3 regions of the Streptomyces sp. NPDC043738 genome follow, and region 2 is predicted to be linked to each of the others. Evidence: riboswitches for the same ligand, from Rfam matches in the RefSeq annotation. Region 2 holds a riboswitch; each other region holds the start of a gene.

Region 1 (4,960 bases), on a different contig from region 2:
GGCGATGTGCGCGGCAAGGGCCTGGAGGCGGTGGAGGCCGCGGTGGTCGTCATCGGCGCCTTCCGGGAGGCGGCGGAGCAGGAGGCCACCCTGGAGGCGGTGGCCGGCCGGCTGGAGCGGGCGCTGCAGCGGGAGGGCAGACGGCGCGGAGGGCTGGACCGGTTCGAGGGGTTCACCACTGCCGTGCTGGCCGAGATCCCCGCCAACGGGCGGTCCGTACTGCGGGTCCTCAACCGCGGCCACCCGGCTCCCCTGATGCTCACCCCGGACGGCGGGCTGCGCGAGCTGGCCCCCGCGGCGCCGGCGCTGCCCCTGGGGATGAGTGAGGTGGCGAGCTGGCCCGACCGGTCGGACGAGATGTTCCTGCCGGCCGGCTCGCTGCTGCTGTTCTTCACCGACGGCATGACCGAGGCCCGCGACTTCCGCGGCCGCTTCTACAGCCCCTCGAACCGGCTGCGCGGCCGCCGCTTCCCCGGTCCGGACGCCCTCCTGGACACCCTCGTCGAGGATGTGGCAGTGCATACGGGCGGGGCGTCGGCGGACGACATGGCCCTGCTGGCGGTGCAGCGGCCCATGGGGGAGTAGGGCGGGGCGAGGAGCGCCGGGCCGCCGATCAGGGCGGGCCGAGGAGGGGCCGGCCCGGTCGGCCCCTACGCGCCGCTTCTGCTTACCTCCCCGTTCCGGGGTCCGTGCCCGGCAGCCGGTGCAGGCTCTCGCCGTGCGGGCCGGTGAGCGCGACCGGCCGCCCGTCCAGGGCGAGGGTCAGCCGTCCGTCCTCCGGGCGCCCGGCGTGGTGCTCCGGCGCGGTGATCCACGGCAGGACCGAGTGGTGCTCGTTGGAGATCCAGTGCCCGCCACCGGGCCGCTCGTCGAGCAGCGACCGTACGAGGCGCGCGAACTCCTCGCGGCGGGCGGGCGGAAGGTAGCTCAGCACCGCGCTGTGGAAGACGACCAGCGTCGCCTCGGGCGGTGCCGCGGCGGCCAGCGCGGGCAGCTCGTCGATCAGATCGCCGGGTACGATCCGCGGCCGCGGCGCCGCCCGTACGGCCTCGACGGCGGCGGAGAGCCGGGCCGCGCGCTCCCCCTCGCCCGGCCAGACGAGCGACTGGAGCCAGCGCAGATCGTCCGGTGCGCCGACGGGGTCGAGCGGGTTCAGATCGATTCCGGCCCGCCAGACGATCTCCGGCAGCCGGCCGGGCAGTTCCTCGGGTGCCCAGTCCGTACGGCAGCCGAAGACCACCGGGCCGTCCGGCGCCCCCACCTCGACGGTCCGCGGGCCGCCCGCCGGCCGCCCCTCGTACCCGGTGGCGGACTCGTACCGGTACCGGTAGCTGTCGGGGTGCAGGCACAGTCCGGCCGACGCGCCGACCTCCAGCAGCGCCAGCGGCTGCGGCAGACGGGCGAGCAGCGGCAGCAGCGTGGCGCAGCGGGCCGGCTCGTTGGTCTGGGTGGCGCGCTGCATGATCACCGCGCGGACCTCGTCCCAGTGCCGGACCGTCCACTCGCGCCAGCGACCGTACGCCGCCTCGCCGCGCGGGCCCTGCTCCGCGTGCGGGCCGTCGAGCTGGCGGACGGCGGCGAGCAGGAGGTTCGGCTGCTGCTTGTTGCCGGCCGGCAGCGACCCCGACAGCAGATCGCAGAACTCCGGGTCCTGGCTGATCCGCGCGGTCAGCTCCGCATGGGCGTCGGACCGTCCCCGCGCCTCCCGCCACGAGAACTCCCGGTAGCGCTCCGCCAGATCCGCCGCCGCGCTCCGGCCGATACCGCCCTTGACGTTTCCGGAGCTCACGGTGCTCCCCGCGCTCTCGACGTTGACGACCATGATCCGACGTTACGCCCTCACGTTGCGTAACTGAGGGGCGCCCCTCCGCATAACGACTGACGCACAATCAGCGCGAGATCGTTTAGCGGCGCATGGTCAACTCGCCCGGTTTGTGGGCATGGTGACCGAAAAAGTCCAGGCCAAACCTCATGCGGAACGGATAAGGATTCCCAGGAAGGCTTGGAAAACAGTCGCGACCTCTATTACTGTCCGATAACGCAGCGCGGTCGTCCCAGCCGTCGCAAGAGGCGGCACCGCGCGCCGACGCCGAATCCCGCACGCGCTTTTCACGCATCTCCAGCACTTCGAACTGCACCAAGGGAACCGGGGAACCACCACCTTGGGGTGAATCGGGCGCCTCCGCCAGAGTGGCCCGTAGGAGACCTTCCTGCTCCGAACCCGTCAGCTAACCCGGTAGGCGAGAAGGAAGGAAAGGAGTGCGCCCCCGTGGCGTCCAACAGGCCTGCCCCCGAGGCTTCGCCCGCATACCGGCTCGACGACCGAGGTGCCTTCGAAGGACCGGGTGATCCGGAGGGCATAGCGGGCACCGACGGCGACGGCCCTTGGGAGGAGTGGAATCCCACCGAGGAGTCGCTGCGACCGGTCCGCGGCAAGCACCGGGTGGCCAAGCAGCGCGGCGGCGGACTCGCCCGTAGTGGCACGGTCCTGGGCGTCGGCGTCATCGCGGCCGTCGGCGCGGGCGGCATGGCCACCGCCGAGGACCGTCCGCCGGTCCCGATATCCATGCCCGACATCGGCGGCATGGCCCACGACATCTCCGACAGCCTTCCGGATGCCGAGTCCCTCCCGGGGCTCGGCGGCCTCATATCCGACTCCGGCGCCGATTCCACCGCAACGGCCTCCGGAAGCGACTCCGCCGACCCCGTAGCCGCCGGTCCGCTCTCCCAGGTCACCCAGACCGGCACGACCGGTACGGGCACCAACGCCGGCGAGGCGCTGCGCAGCCGCATCCTCCAGCAGGCCGACGCGCAGCAGGGCGCCGCCGAGGAGCAGGCCCGCGAAGCGGCCGAGGGCGCCGCCATCAAGCAGGCGGCGACGGACGCGTCCGCGGCCCAGAAGACGGCCCAGGACGCGGCGGACAAGGCCGCGGCGGCCAAGAAGGCGGCAGAGTTGGAGGCCAAGCGCAAGGCCGAGGCGGAGGCGCGCCGGAAGGCGGAGGCCGAGCGCCTGGCCCAACTGGCGAAGAGCTTCATCGCCCCCGTCTCCTCCTACACCCTCACCGCCAGCTTCGGTCAGGCCGGCGACCGCTGGGCCGCCGACCACACGGGCCAGGACTTCGCCGCACCGACCGGTACGCCCATCAAGGCGGTGCACTCCGGCACCATCACCCAGGCCGGCTGGGCCGGTTCGTACGGCTACCGCATCGTCCTCACCCTCGACGACGGCACCGAGCTGTGGTTCTGCCACCTGTCCTCGATGGTGAAGACCTCGGGCAAGGTCAGCACCGGCGAGGTGATCGGCCGCGTCGGCGCCACCGGCAACGTCACCGGTCCCCATCTCCACCTGGAGGTACGCCCCGGCGCCGGCGACCCGATAGACCCGATGCCGTGGCTGCGCGATCACGGCGTGAACGTCTGAGCGCCCGGCCCGCCGGGCGACGCGCCTGAGGGCCTGCCGGGAGGCGGCCCGAGCGCGCCGCGGGAGGCCACTCCTCCCGCGGAATAACTCCCTCCCTCACCACGCTGCAACCACGTATGACCTCGACACAACCCACCCCCCAAAACCGCCGGAACCTCGGCTCGCTCGCCGTCTCCCCGCTCGCCCTCGGGGGCAACGTCTTCGGCTGGACGGCCGACGAAGCCGAGTCGTTCGCCGTGCTCGACGCGTATGCGGCAGGCGGTGGCAACTTCATCGACACCGCCGACGCCTATTCGGCCTGGGTGCCCGGCAACAAGGGCGGTGAATCCGAGACCGTCATCGGCAACTGGCTGGCCTCCCGCGGCAATCGCTCCGAGGTCGTCGTCGCCACCAAGGTCGGCGCCCACCCCGACTACAAGGGCCTGAGCCCGGCCACCGTCAAGTCCGCGGTCGACCAGTCCCTCAGCCGTCTGCGCACCGACTACATCGACCTCTACTACACCCACTACGACGACGAATCGGTCGAGGTCTCGGAGATCATCGGCACCCTCGACGAGCTCGTCCAGGCCGGCAAGGTCCGTGAGATCGCCGCCTCCAACATCTCCGCGCCGCGCCTGGCGGAGTCCCTGGCCTTCTCCGCCCGCGAGGGCGTGGCCCGTTACGTCGCCCTCCAGCCGCACTACAACCTGGTCTCCCGCGACACCTACGAGGGCGAACTCGCCGACGTGGCGGCCCGCGAGGGCGTGGCCGCCATCCCGTACTGGGCCCTCGCCTCCGGCTTCCTGACCGGCAAGTACCGCCCGGGCACCGATGTCGACAGCGCCCGCTCCGGGAAGGCCGGCCAGTACCTCGCCACCGACCGCGGGCTGCGCGTCCTTGAGGCCCTCGACACGGTCGCCGCCGCCCACGAGGCCGAGGTCGCGACCGTCGCCCTCGCCTGGCTGGCCGCACAGCCCACCGTCGCGGCGCCCCTCGCCAGCGCCCGCACGGTCAGCCAGCTGACGCCCCTCCTGGCCGTCGCCGACCTGACCCTCACGGAGCCCGAACTCACCCTCCTGAACGAGGCTTCGGCCTGATCCACCCACGGCGTGGACGGGGCGAGGTCGGGGCGGGGTCGGGGTACGCATGACGCCCCGGCCCCGCCCCGTACCCGCGCCGGTCGCCGGCCTCACTTCCCCCGACGGTCGACCACCGCCCACGACGCCAGCGCGACCCCGCCCGCGACCGCGAACACCGAAGGCCAGGCCCCGATCTTCTTCGCCAGCGGATGCGACCCCACAAAGGCCGCCACATACGCCCCACTCAACGCCGCCGCGGTCTTGGCCCCGGCCTTCTCCTGCCACCCCTTGGCCGCCACGGCCCCCGCCGCCGCGAGCGCCACCCCACCCAGGGGCCGCTTCTTCGTCCAACGGGCCACGCCGTAGCCGCCCAGCAGCCCACTCGCCGCCACCACACTCGTCGGTACGCCGGCCATCACAATCCTCCCGATCAGAGTCAACTTCCCCGAGCCTACGCGCGGGCGTTCCCGCGGGGGCTCAC
Region 2 (4,960 bases):
GGCGTCCTGGGCCTTGCGGCGCTGTTCGGCGATGTCGGAGCGCTGGGAGATGTACTGCCTTATGGGGTACGCGAGGGCGACCACCAGGGAGCACATCACCAGCGCCAGCAGGGCGGCGCGGCCGGTGAGGCGGTTGCGTCGGGGCGGGCGGGCTCGGTAGACGCGGGCGGCGGCCTGCTCGCCGAGCGCCTTGAGTCGGGTCGCGGTCGAGAACCGGTCCGCGGGCACGTCGTCTCCCCTTCACTGACTGACGCCGGACTGCAAAAGCGGGTACGTCCCCGGCAACGGTACGGGACCGTCGCCGGGGACGTACGAGGCGTTCGGCCGTGACGTCAGCCGATCAGCCGTTACGCGGGGCGCTGCGCCGAATCAGTTCGCGGAGCGCTGTACCGATTCAGTTCGCGGAGCGCTGTGCCGATTCAGTTCGCGGAGCGCTGTACCGATTCAGTTCGCAGAGCGCTGTACCGATTCAGTTCGCGGAGCGAAACCGCGGGAAGGCGGAGCGGCCGGCGTAGACCGCGGCGTCGTCGAGGATCTCCTCGATGCGCAGCAGCTGGTTGTACTTGGCGACGCGCTCGGAGCGGGCCGGGGCACCGGTCTTGATCTGGCCGCAGTTGGTGGCGACGGCCAGGTCGGCGATGGTGACGTCCTCGGTCTCACCGGAGCGGTGCGACATCATGCACTTGAAGCCGTTGCGCTGGGCCAGCTCGACGGCGTCCAGGGTCTCGGTCAGCGAGCCGATCTGGTTGACCTTCACCAGCAGCGCGTTGGCGGAGCCCTCCTCGATGCCGCGGGCCAGGCGCTCGGGGTTGGTGACGAACAGGTCGTCGCCGACCAGCTGGACCTTGGCGCCGAGCTTGTCGGTGATGACCTTCCAGCCGGCCCAGTCGTCCTCGAACAGCGGGTCCTCGATGGAGACCAGCGGGTAGGCCGCCACCAGCTCCGCGTAGTACTCGGTCATCTCGGCGGCCGAGCGGGTCTGGCCCTCGAACTGGTACGAGCCGTCCTTGTAGAACTCGGAGGCGGCGACGTCCAGCGCGAGCGCGATGTCCTGGCCGGGGGTGTAACCGGCCTGCTTGATGGCCTCGAGGATGAGGTCGAGGGCCTCGCGGTTGGAGCCCAGGTTCGGGGCGAAGCCGCCCTCGTCGCCGAGGCCGGTGGACAGGCCGCGCTCCTTGAGGACCTTCTTGAGGGTGTGGTAGACCTCCGCGCCCCAGCGCAGCGCCTCGGAGAAGGACTCCGCGCCGATCGGCGCGATCATGAACTCCTGGATGTCCACGTTGGAGTCGGCGTGCGAGCCGCCGTTGAGGATGTTCATCATCGGCACGGGCAGCACGTGCGCGTTCGGACCGCCGAGGTAGCGGAACAGCGGCAGGTCGCTGGCCTCGGAGGCGGCGTGCGCGACGGCCAGGGAGACACCGAGGATGGCGTTGGCGCCGAGCGAGCCCTTGTTGTCGGTGGCGTCCAGGTCGAACATCGCCTGGTCGATCAGCCGCTGCTCGGTCGCGTCGTAGCCGACGAGCTCCGGGCCGATCTGCTCGATGACGGCCAGGACGGCCTTCTCGACGCCCTTGCCGAGGTAGCGGTTCGGGTCGCCGTCGCGGAGCTCGATGGCCTCGAAGGCGCCGGTCGAGGCGCCGGACGGCACGGCGGCACGGCCCGTGCTGCCGTCGTCGAGGCCGACCTCGACCTCGACCGTGGGATTACCTCGCGAGTCGAGAATTTCGCGGGCTACGACGACGTCGATGGACGGCACGTTGTCTCCTTCATGGGTGTCTGGAGTTCTGCAGCATGAGCCTAACGGCCCCTGGCTCGTCCGCTTGCCCTCGGCCCGCTCCGTGGGACGAAAAGATACTCAAAGGCGCAGTTCACGGGAGGTTTCGGCACATTGTTCGCTGAGCGGGGAAAATACTCGACGCCGCTGGTCACCGGCGCTGCGCGCCCCGGCGAACGGAGAAGCCCCGCCACGGCGCACTGGGGGGGCGTGTGCGCCGGGCGGGGCAGTCTCACGAAGCGGCGGGGACCGCCGCCGGGGTCATACGGGACCCGGTGAGCGGACGGCTCAGATGCTGAGCTGCTGACCCGGGAAGATCAGGTTCGGGTTGCCGCCGATGACCGACTTGTTGGCCGCGTAGAGCGACTTCCAGTTGGTGCCGTGGGCCTTGGCGATCTTGGCGAGGGTGTCGCCCGCCTTGACGGTGTAGTCGCCGCCGCGCTCGGACTTCTTCGGAGTAGGCTGGGCCTTCTCGGCCTTGGGGGCGGCCGGGGCCTTCTTCACCTCGGGCTTGGCCGCTTCCTGCTTGGGGGCGGACTTGGCGGAGGTGTCGAGCTCGGGGGCCGGACCACCGGAGGTCAGGCCGCCGGCACCGGCGCAGGACCAGGCGCCCGGGCCCTGGATGGCGAGGAGCTTCTCGGCGGCGGCGATCTGCTGGGCCTTGGTGGCCAGGTCGGCGCGGGCCGCGTACTGGGTGCCACCGGCGGCGGCCCAGCTGGAGTTGGAGAACTGCAGGCCACCGTAGTAGCCGTTACCGGTGTTGATCGACCAGTTGCCACCGGACTCGCACTGGGCGACCTTGTCCCAGGTGGCGACCGAGGCGGCGGAGGCGGACGTGGCGCCCATCAGCGGGACGGCGACGGCGGCACCGGCGACACCGGCGAGGGTGGCGACGCGGACGGCCTTGGAGGGACGACGGTGCTTGCCCTTGTTGATCAGCATGGTTCGTTCGTTTCCTCACCGACGCCTACGAGGTGAGCTGTCGGGTTCGGGCTGTGAGTCGCCCGGCCGGGCGCGCGTGGCGCACCTGGCTTCACCCCAAGCCGGCTGACCCGCTTTCACGGGCCTGACCGGCGCCTACCTTGGTTCCCCCGCTCCTGCCTTCGGCGCTTGCGCGTCAACTGCCTCCGACCACCGGCAGGATTCGGCGTGTGATCGAAGGGGCTCGCTTTGGCGAGCGGTCCTGACCGTAAGCAGTAATCCCCTTGGTGTTCAAACCCCACCTTCTGAACCAAGTTGACCGTTTTTGATCACGGGTTGGTCACATATCTGCAGGTGAGGCCCGGTATGACGGCGGCGGGCGGATCTGTGCGCCCGCCGCCCAACGAGAGCCTTGTCTCACTTTCCCAAAGGGGACGAAGGCGGCGAACTAGCCTTCCTTGTGCCCGAGATCGAGCCGCTGACCCGGCTGGATCAGGTTCTCGTCGGTCCCGATGACGCCCTCGTTGCGCTCGTAGAGCGCGGGCCAGCCGCCCGGCAGCCGATGGGCCGCGGCGATGGCTGACAGGCTGTCACCCGGGCGCACGGTGTAGTCGCCGCCCGCCGGGCCCGTGCGGCGCCCGTCGTCGCCGCGCGAGGCGTGCCGGCCGCCGGGCGACCGGTCGCCGCCGTCGCTCTCGTCCGGGTCCGCGTCGCCGCGGTGCTTGCCCTTGCCGGGCGTCTGCCCGGGCGTACCGCTCGGGTCCGGGCGGTCGGCGTCGCCGGAGGGGTCGGTGGGGCGGGAGGCGTCGTCGCCCTGGTCACCGGGCGTGGTGGAGTCGGACGGCTCCGGGGTCTTGGAGGTGTCGCGGCCGTCGGACTCGGACGGCGCCGGCGTCTCCTGGGACGGCTCGTCGCCCGCATCGCCGCGCGAGTCGTCGGACGAGCCGTCGCGGGACCCGTCACGGGATCCGTCCGGGGACTTCTCGCCGTCGCCCTCGCGGTCGCCGTCGTGGGCCCCGGAGTCGTCCGGGCCGTCGGGCACATCGGACGAGCCGGTCGAGGGGGACTGGTCCCAGGGGGCCGGGTCGCCGTCGTCGTCGGAGGGGTCGGGCAGCGGCGTGCTGGTGCTGCCCGGGTCGACCTTCGGCGCGCGGCCGTCCTTGGTGAGGCCGGCGTTGACGGCGCAGCTCGGCCAGGCGTCCGGGCCGCGGTCGTCGAGGATCGATTCGGCCACGGCTATCTGCTGGGCGCGGCTGGCGAGATCGGGACGCGAGGCGTAGGCCCCGCCGCCGTAGTCGTCCCACATCTCCTGGGTCAGCTGCAGCCCGCCGTAGAAGCCGTTGCCCGAGGCGGCGCTCCACACCCCGCCGCTCTCGCACTGGGCGACCCGGTCCCAGGTCGCGGTGTCGGCGGCATGTGCCCCACTGGCGGAGAGCAGCGGCAGTGCGAGGCCCGCGCCGGTCACTCCCGCCGTGACAAAGATGGCCGGTGCTTGACGGGGGCGACGGTGTCGGCCGTTCCCGGAACGCATGCGGATGCCTTTCGCGCGGCGGTTGAGTTGTTCGACGACCGTTCGATTCCCCACCCCTTCGGACGTCCGCTGATGCGGGCGCCCGTGTGAACGAATCGTGAATCCTGTCGACCGTCGGGTCGAAAGGTAGCCGGGGTCACGGGTAGTCACAAGCCGGTGTAGCGCAGATCACGCTTAGGTCACGCGACTGACGATCCGTCACCTTTGCCGGTACCCCCGGTCAGGACCGCTCGGGCGTGAACTCCACCGGGAGGGACCGCAGTCCGCGCATGATGAGCCCGCCCCGCCAGCGCAGATCATCAGGATCCGTGGCAAACCGGATGTCCGGGAGCCGGGTCAGCAGCGTGGCGAGCGCGGTCTGCCCCTCGAGCCGGGCGAGCGGTGCGCCCAGGCAGTAGTGGATGCCGTGCCCGTATCCCAGATGCTGATTGTCACGTCGGGTCAGATCGAGAACGTCCGGTTCGACAAAGCGTGACGGATCACGGTCCGCGGCGGCCAGCACCACCAGTACGGGGTCGCCCTCGGCGATCCGCTGCCCGCCGAGCATCAGCTCCCGCGTCGCGAACCGCCAGGTCGCCAGCTCCACGGGGCCGTCGTAGCGGAGCAGCTCCTCGATGCCGGTGGCCAGCAGCTCGGTGTCGCCCGCCGCCATCGACTTCTGCAGCAGTTCGCGCTGGGCGGGGTGGCGCAGCAGCGCGTAGGTGCCGTTGCCGATGAGGTTGACGGTGGTCTCG
Region 3 (4,960 bases), on a different contig from region 2:
GGCTGGAGGCGGACCGGATGGGTTCGCTGCTGACCGCGCTCGACGAAGAGTCCCTGGAGAACCAGCGCGACGTCGTCAAGAACGAGCGCCGCCAGCGCTACGACAACGTCCCCTACGGCACGGCCTTCGAGAAGCTGACGGCCATGGCGTACCCGGAGGGCCACCCGTACCACCACACGCCCATCGGGTCGATGGCCGACCTGGACGCCGCTTCGCTGGAGGACGCCCGGGCGTTCTTCCGTACGTACTACGCGCCCAACAACGCCGTCCTGTCGGTCGTCGGCGACATCGACTCCGCGCAGACGCTGGCCTGGATCGAGAAGTACTTCGGCTCGATCCCCTCGCACGACGGCAAGCAGCCGCCCCGGGACGGCACCCTGCCCGACGTCATGGGCGGACAGCTGCGCGAGGTCGTCGAGGAGGACGTGCCCTCCCGCGCCCTGATGGCGGCCTACCGTCTGCCGCACGACGGCACCCGTGAGGCGGACGCCGCGGACCTGGCGCTGACCGTCCTGGGCGGCGGCGAGTCCTCCCGCCTGTACAACCGGCTGGTGCGTCGCGACCGCAGCGCCGTGGCGGCCGGCTTCGGCCTGCTGCGGCTGGCCGGCGCGCCCTCGCTGGGCTGGCTGGACGTGAAGACGTCCGGCGGCGTGGAGGTCCCCGACATCGAGCGCGCCGTCGACGAGGAGCTGGCCCGCTTCGCCGCCGACGGCCCGACCCCGGAGGAGATGGAGCGCGCGCAGGCCCAGCTGGAGCGCGAATGGCTGGACCGCCTCGCCACGGTCAGCGGCCGCGCCGACGAACTGTGCCGCTTCGCCGTCCTGTTCGGCGATCCGCAGCTCGCGCTGTCCGCCGTGCGGCGTGTCCTGGACATCAGCCCCGAGGAGGTGCAGGCGGTCGCCAAGGCCCGGCTGCGCCCCGACAACCGCGCGGTGCTGGTCTACGAACCCACCGAGCCGACCGACGCCGCCGACACCGAGGAAGGGGAGGCGGACCAGTGAGCGACGCCACCAACCGCGCAGGGTCCCCCATGAGCACCATGGACTTCCACCCCCAGCCCCGGGGCGGCGCGCCCAAGCCGTGGGCCTTCCCGGCCCCCGACCGCAGTCAACTCCCCAACGGGCTCACGCTGCTGACCAGCCACCGTCCCGGCCAGCAGGTCGTCGCCGTCGAGGTCAACCTCGTCGCGCCGCTGGACGCCGAGCCCGAGGGCCTGGACGGCGTCGCCACGATCATGGCGCGTGCGCTGTCCGAGGGCACCGACAAGTACGACGCCGAGGAGTTCGCCGCCGAGCTGGAGCGCTGCGGCGCCACGCTGGACGCCCACGCCGACCACCCCGGCGTACGGGTCTCCCTGGAGGTCCCGGCCTCCCGGCTGCCGCGCGCGCTCGGCCTGCTCGCCGACGCGCTGCGCGCCCCCGCCTTCCCCGACAGCGAGGTCGAGCGGCTGGTGCGCAACCGCCTCGACGAGATCCCGCACGAGCTCGCGAACCCGGCCCGCCGTGCCGCCATGGCGCTGTCCAAGGAGCTGTTCCCGGCCACCGCGCGCATGTCGCGGCCCCGCCAGGGCACCGAGGAGACCGTGGCCCGCATCGACGCGGCGGCCGTCCGGGCCTTCTACGACGCCCATGTGCGGCCCGCCACGGCCACCGCCGTCATCGTCGGCGACTTCACCGGTGTCGACCTGGACGCGGCGCTCGCCGAGACCCTCGGCGCCTGGAGCGGTTCGACGGCCGAGCCGCTGAAGGCCGCGCCGATCGTCGCCGACGACACCGGCCGTGTGGTGATCGTGGACCGCCCCGGAGCCGTCCAGACGCAGCTGCTCATCGGCCGGATCGGCGCCGACCGCCACGACCGGGTGTGGCCGGCGCAGGTCCTCGGCACGTACTGCCTGGGCGGCACGCTCACCTCCCGGCTGGACCGTGTGCTGCGGGAGGAGAAGGGCTACACCTACGGGGTGCGCGCCTTCGGCCAGGTGCTGCGCTCCACCGCCCCCGCCTCCCCCGAGGGGGCGACGGGCGCGGCGCTGCTGGCCATCAGCGGCTCGGTGGACACCGCCTCCACCGTGCCGGCGCTCCAGGACCTGTGGCAGGTGCTGCGGACCCTCGCGGCGGAAGGGCTGACGGACGAGGAGCGCGATGTCGCCGTCCAGAACCTCGTCGGCGTCGCGCCGCTGAAGTACGAGACCGCGGCGGCCGTCGCGGGCACGCTGGCCGACCAGGTCGAGCAGCAGCTCCCGGACGACTTCCAGGCGCAGTTGTACGTCCGGCTCGCGGAGACCGGCACGGTCGAGGCGACCGCGGCGGCGGTCAGCGCCTTCCCGGTGGACCGGCTGGTGACGGTCCTGGTGGGTGACGCGGCCCAGATCGCCGAGCCCGTCAAGGCGCTGGGGTTGGGCGAGGTGACGGTCGTCGGCGGCTAGGGCGACACAGCCAGGGCCGATCCGGAAGGCACGCCCTGGCCGCCCCGTATGACGGCGGATCAGTTTCGAGCGGCGGCTCCCGTGGTGCTCTCTGCCACGGGAGCCGCCGTATGTCCGGTTTATGGCGACTGACCGCTCCGCTTCTTGTGGCATCCCGCACAAAAAAGCGGTTCTGTTTGGCGATCGAAAGTTGCCCCGATTAGCGTCGGTCCGGCTGTTCGTCACAACTCCGCCACAACAGTGGCACCGGACAGTCATCGCCGAGTCCCCGTACGGCGCGAGCCAGGGGAGCCGGGGACCCACACGTCCCTGGGGTGAATCGGACGCCTCTTCGGAGGAGCCCGTAGGAGACCTTCCTGCTCCGAACCCGTCAGCTAACCCGGTAGGCGAGAAGGAAGGAAAGGACAAGCCAGTACATGGCGTTCATACGTGCCACCGGGAAGCACCGTCGTGCGAGCCGCACCGCCCGCTCGACCCGCAACATCGCGGGCATAGCCACCCTCGCGGCCTCCGGCGTTGTCGCCTCGGTGGCCTCGCCGGCGCTGGCCGCCACGGACGAGGCGCGCACCCACGACACCGGTCTGCAGCAGGCCGTCGTCCTCGGTGACGAGCTCGCCAACCGCATCGAGGCCCAGGCCGACGCGCAGCAGGCCGACGCCGAGGCCGCCGCCGCGAGGGCGAAGGCCGAGGCCGTCGCCAAGAAGCAGGCCGAGGAGGCCCAGCGGCGCGCCGAGGCGGCCCGGAAGAAGGCCAAGGCGGAGCGCGAGGCCAAGGAGCGCGCCGCCCGCGAGGCCGAGCGCAAGCGCCTCAACACCTTCGTCGCCCCGATCGCCGGCTCCTACGTGTCCACCGCCTACAAGGCGTCCAGCGGCCTGTGGTCCTCGGGCAGCCACACCGGCATCGACTTCCACGCCGCCTCCGGGACCTCCGTCCGCGCCGTCGGCGCGGGCACCGTCGTCGAGGCCGGCTGGGGCGGCTCGTACGGCAACAACGTCGTGATCAAGATGAACGACGGCACGTACACCCAGTACGGCCACCTGTCGTCGATCTCCGTCTCGGTCGGCGAGAGCGTCACCCCCGGCAAGCAGATCGGGCTCTCCGGCGCCACCGGCAACGTCACCGGCCCGCACCTGCACTTCGAGGCCCGCACCACCGCCGACTACGGCTCGGACATCGACCCGATCGCGTATCTGCGCTCGCACGGCGTCAACGTCTGATGCACCGCGGTCGCCTCCGCATCGTCTGACACACCGCTTCGCCCGATGCCGGCGCCGTCCGCTGGCTAAAAAATATCCATGGATAAGCGGAGTCCGTCGGAAAAGCCGTCCCGGTCGAATAGAGTCACGGAAAAGTCGTCAACCGGCGGCGTTTCCAGGGGATTACGGCGGAGGCACGGACGATGCGAGGCCATATTTCCGCGCATGCGGTGTGCACGGCGATTCGCGAGGACATTGTCTCCGGTGCGCTGGCGCCGGGGAGCCGGCTGATCGAGGAGATCCTGGCGGCGCGTTACGGCGTCTCCAGGGTGCCGGTCCGTGAAGCGCTGCGCACCCTGCAGTCGGAGGGCTTCGTCACCACCCGCCACCACGCGGGCGCCTGTGTCGCCGAGCCCACCGAGCAGGAGGCCGCCGACCTGCTGGACATCCGCGCGCTGCTGGAGCCGCTGGGTGCCGCCCGCGCGGCCGCCCGCCGCAGCCCGGCCCATCTCAAGGTGCTGCGCGGGCTGGTGCGGCTGGGACGTGAGCGGGCGCGCCACGGCAACGCCGCGGACCTGCGCCAATTGGACGGCTGGTTCCACGAGACGCTCGCCCAGGCGGCCGGCAGCCCCAGCCTGACCGCGCTGCTGACCCAGCTGCGGCGCAAGATCGAGTGGATGTACGCGGTGGAGCCGCCGGCCGGAGCCGGCGAGTCCTGGGACGATCACGGCGCGGTGCTCGACGCGGTGGCCCGCGGGGACGCCGAACGCGCCCGCGCCCTGATGGCGGCCCATATCGAGCGTTCACTGCCGGTCTACCGGCTGCGGCGCCCGGCCAAGGCCGAGGTGAGGGATCCGAAACGGCCCGTCAACACAGCGCGCGCCCGCTCTTAACAACGGCCCCGTATACAAAGAGGGGTGCGGGGCAATGGCACGCGCAGGGGAATGGGCGCGACGGCCGCACGGCGATTTCTTGCAGGGTGCCGGTATTCCGTCCGCCGTGCACCCGTATTCGGATTTCTGGTGCTTTCGTGCCGGGCGCCGAACCGTACGGCGTTTTTCCGGCGGAGTTTTCCGGAGAATCTATTCAGCGGCGGCGGGGCATGGCGCCGCGCTGCGGCATTTCAGGCGGCATACCGGCCGGGGCGAAGAATCGCGATCGCAGCGAAACGGCCCCGCCGCGACGACCGGGTTCCGGTCACCGCGGCGGGGCCGCCGCATGCAGAGGTCCTGGGGGACTCAGACGGTCTCGGGGAGCTCCTCGAGACCCTCGGCAACGAGCTTCGCCAGGCGGTCGAGCGCGGCCTCGGCACCTTCGGCGTCGGAGGCCAGCACGATCTCCT

What was found. Region 2 has a riboswitch for cyclic di-AMP ahead of AC0680_RS31445 (LysM peptidoglycan-binding domain-containing protein). Riboswitches for the same ligand answer to the same signal wherever they lie in the genome.
Region 1: another riboswitch for cyclic di-AMP. It lies ahead of AC0680_RS05285 (M23 family metallopeptidase); the one in region 2 lies ahead of AC0680_RS31445 (LysM peptidoglycan-binding domain-containing protein).
Region 3: another riboswitch for cyclic di-AMP. It lies ahead of AC0680_RS35285 (M23 family metallopeptidase); the one in region 2 lies ahead of AC0680_RS31445 (LysM peptidoglycan-binding domain-containing protein).

What each region holds. Positions count from the first base shown of each region.
Region 1 covers NZ_JBWKCJ010000002.1:472,918-477,877, forward strand. Annotated here, with positions in the region: gene AC0680_RS05275 (PP2C family protein-serine/threonine phosphatase) at 1-585, shown strand, start outside; gene AC0680_RS05280 (DUF2332 domain-containing protein) at 668-1,822, opposite strand; cyclic di-AMP (ydaO/yuaA leader) riboswitch at 2,114-2,258, shown strand; gene AC0680_RS05285 (M23 family metallopeptidase) at 2,270-3,421, shown strand; gene AC0680_RS05290 (aldo/keto reductase) at 3,538-4,497, shown strand; gene AC0680_RS05295 (hypothetical protein) at 4,590-4,895, opposite strand.
Region 2 covers NZ_JBWKCJ010000032.1:27,605-32,564, reverse strand. Annotated here, with positions in the region: gene AC0680_RS31455 (FtsB family cell division protein) at 1-228, opposite strand, end outside; gene eno (phosphopyruvate hydratase) at 470-1,756, opposite strand; gene AC0680_RS31445 (LysM peptidoglycan-binding domain-containing protein) at 2,063-2,716, opposite strand; cyclic di-AMP (ydaO/yuaA leader) riboswitch at 2,724-2,893, opposite strand; gene AC0680_RS31440 (LysM peptidoglycan-binding domain-containing protein) at 3,144-4,160, opposite strand; gene AC0680_RS31435 (cytochrome P450 family protein) at 4,447-4,960, opposite strand, start outside.
Region 3 covers NZ_JBWKCJ010000043.1:18,210-23,169, reverse strand. Annotated here, with positions in the region: gene AC0680_RS35295 (M16 family metallopeptidase) at 1-1,001, shown strand, start outside; gene AC0680_RS35290 (M16 family metallopeptidase) at 1,040-2,422, shown strand; cyclic di-AMP (ydaO/yuaA leader) riboswitch at 2,671-2,826, shown strand; gene AC0680_RS35285 (M23 family metallopeptidase) at 2,839-3,639, shown strand; gene AC0680_RS35280 (GntR family transcriptional regulator) at 3,822-4,511, shown strand; gene AC0680_RS35275 (HPr family phosphocarrier protein) at 4,857-4,960, opposite strand, start outside.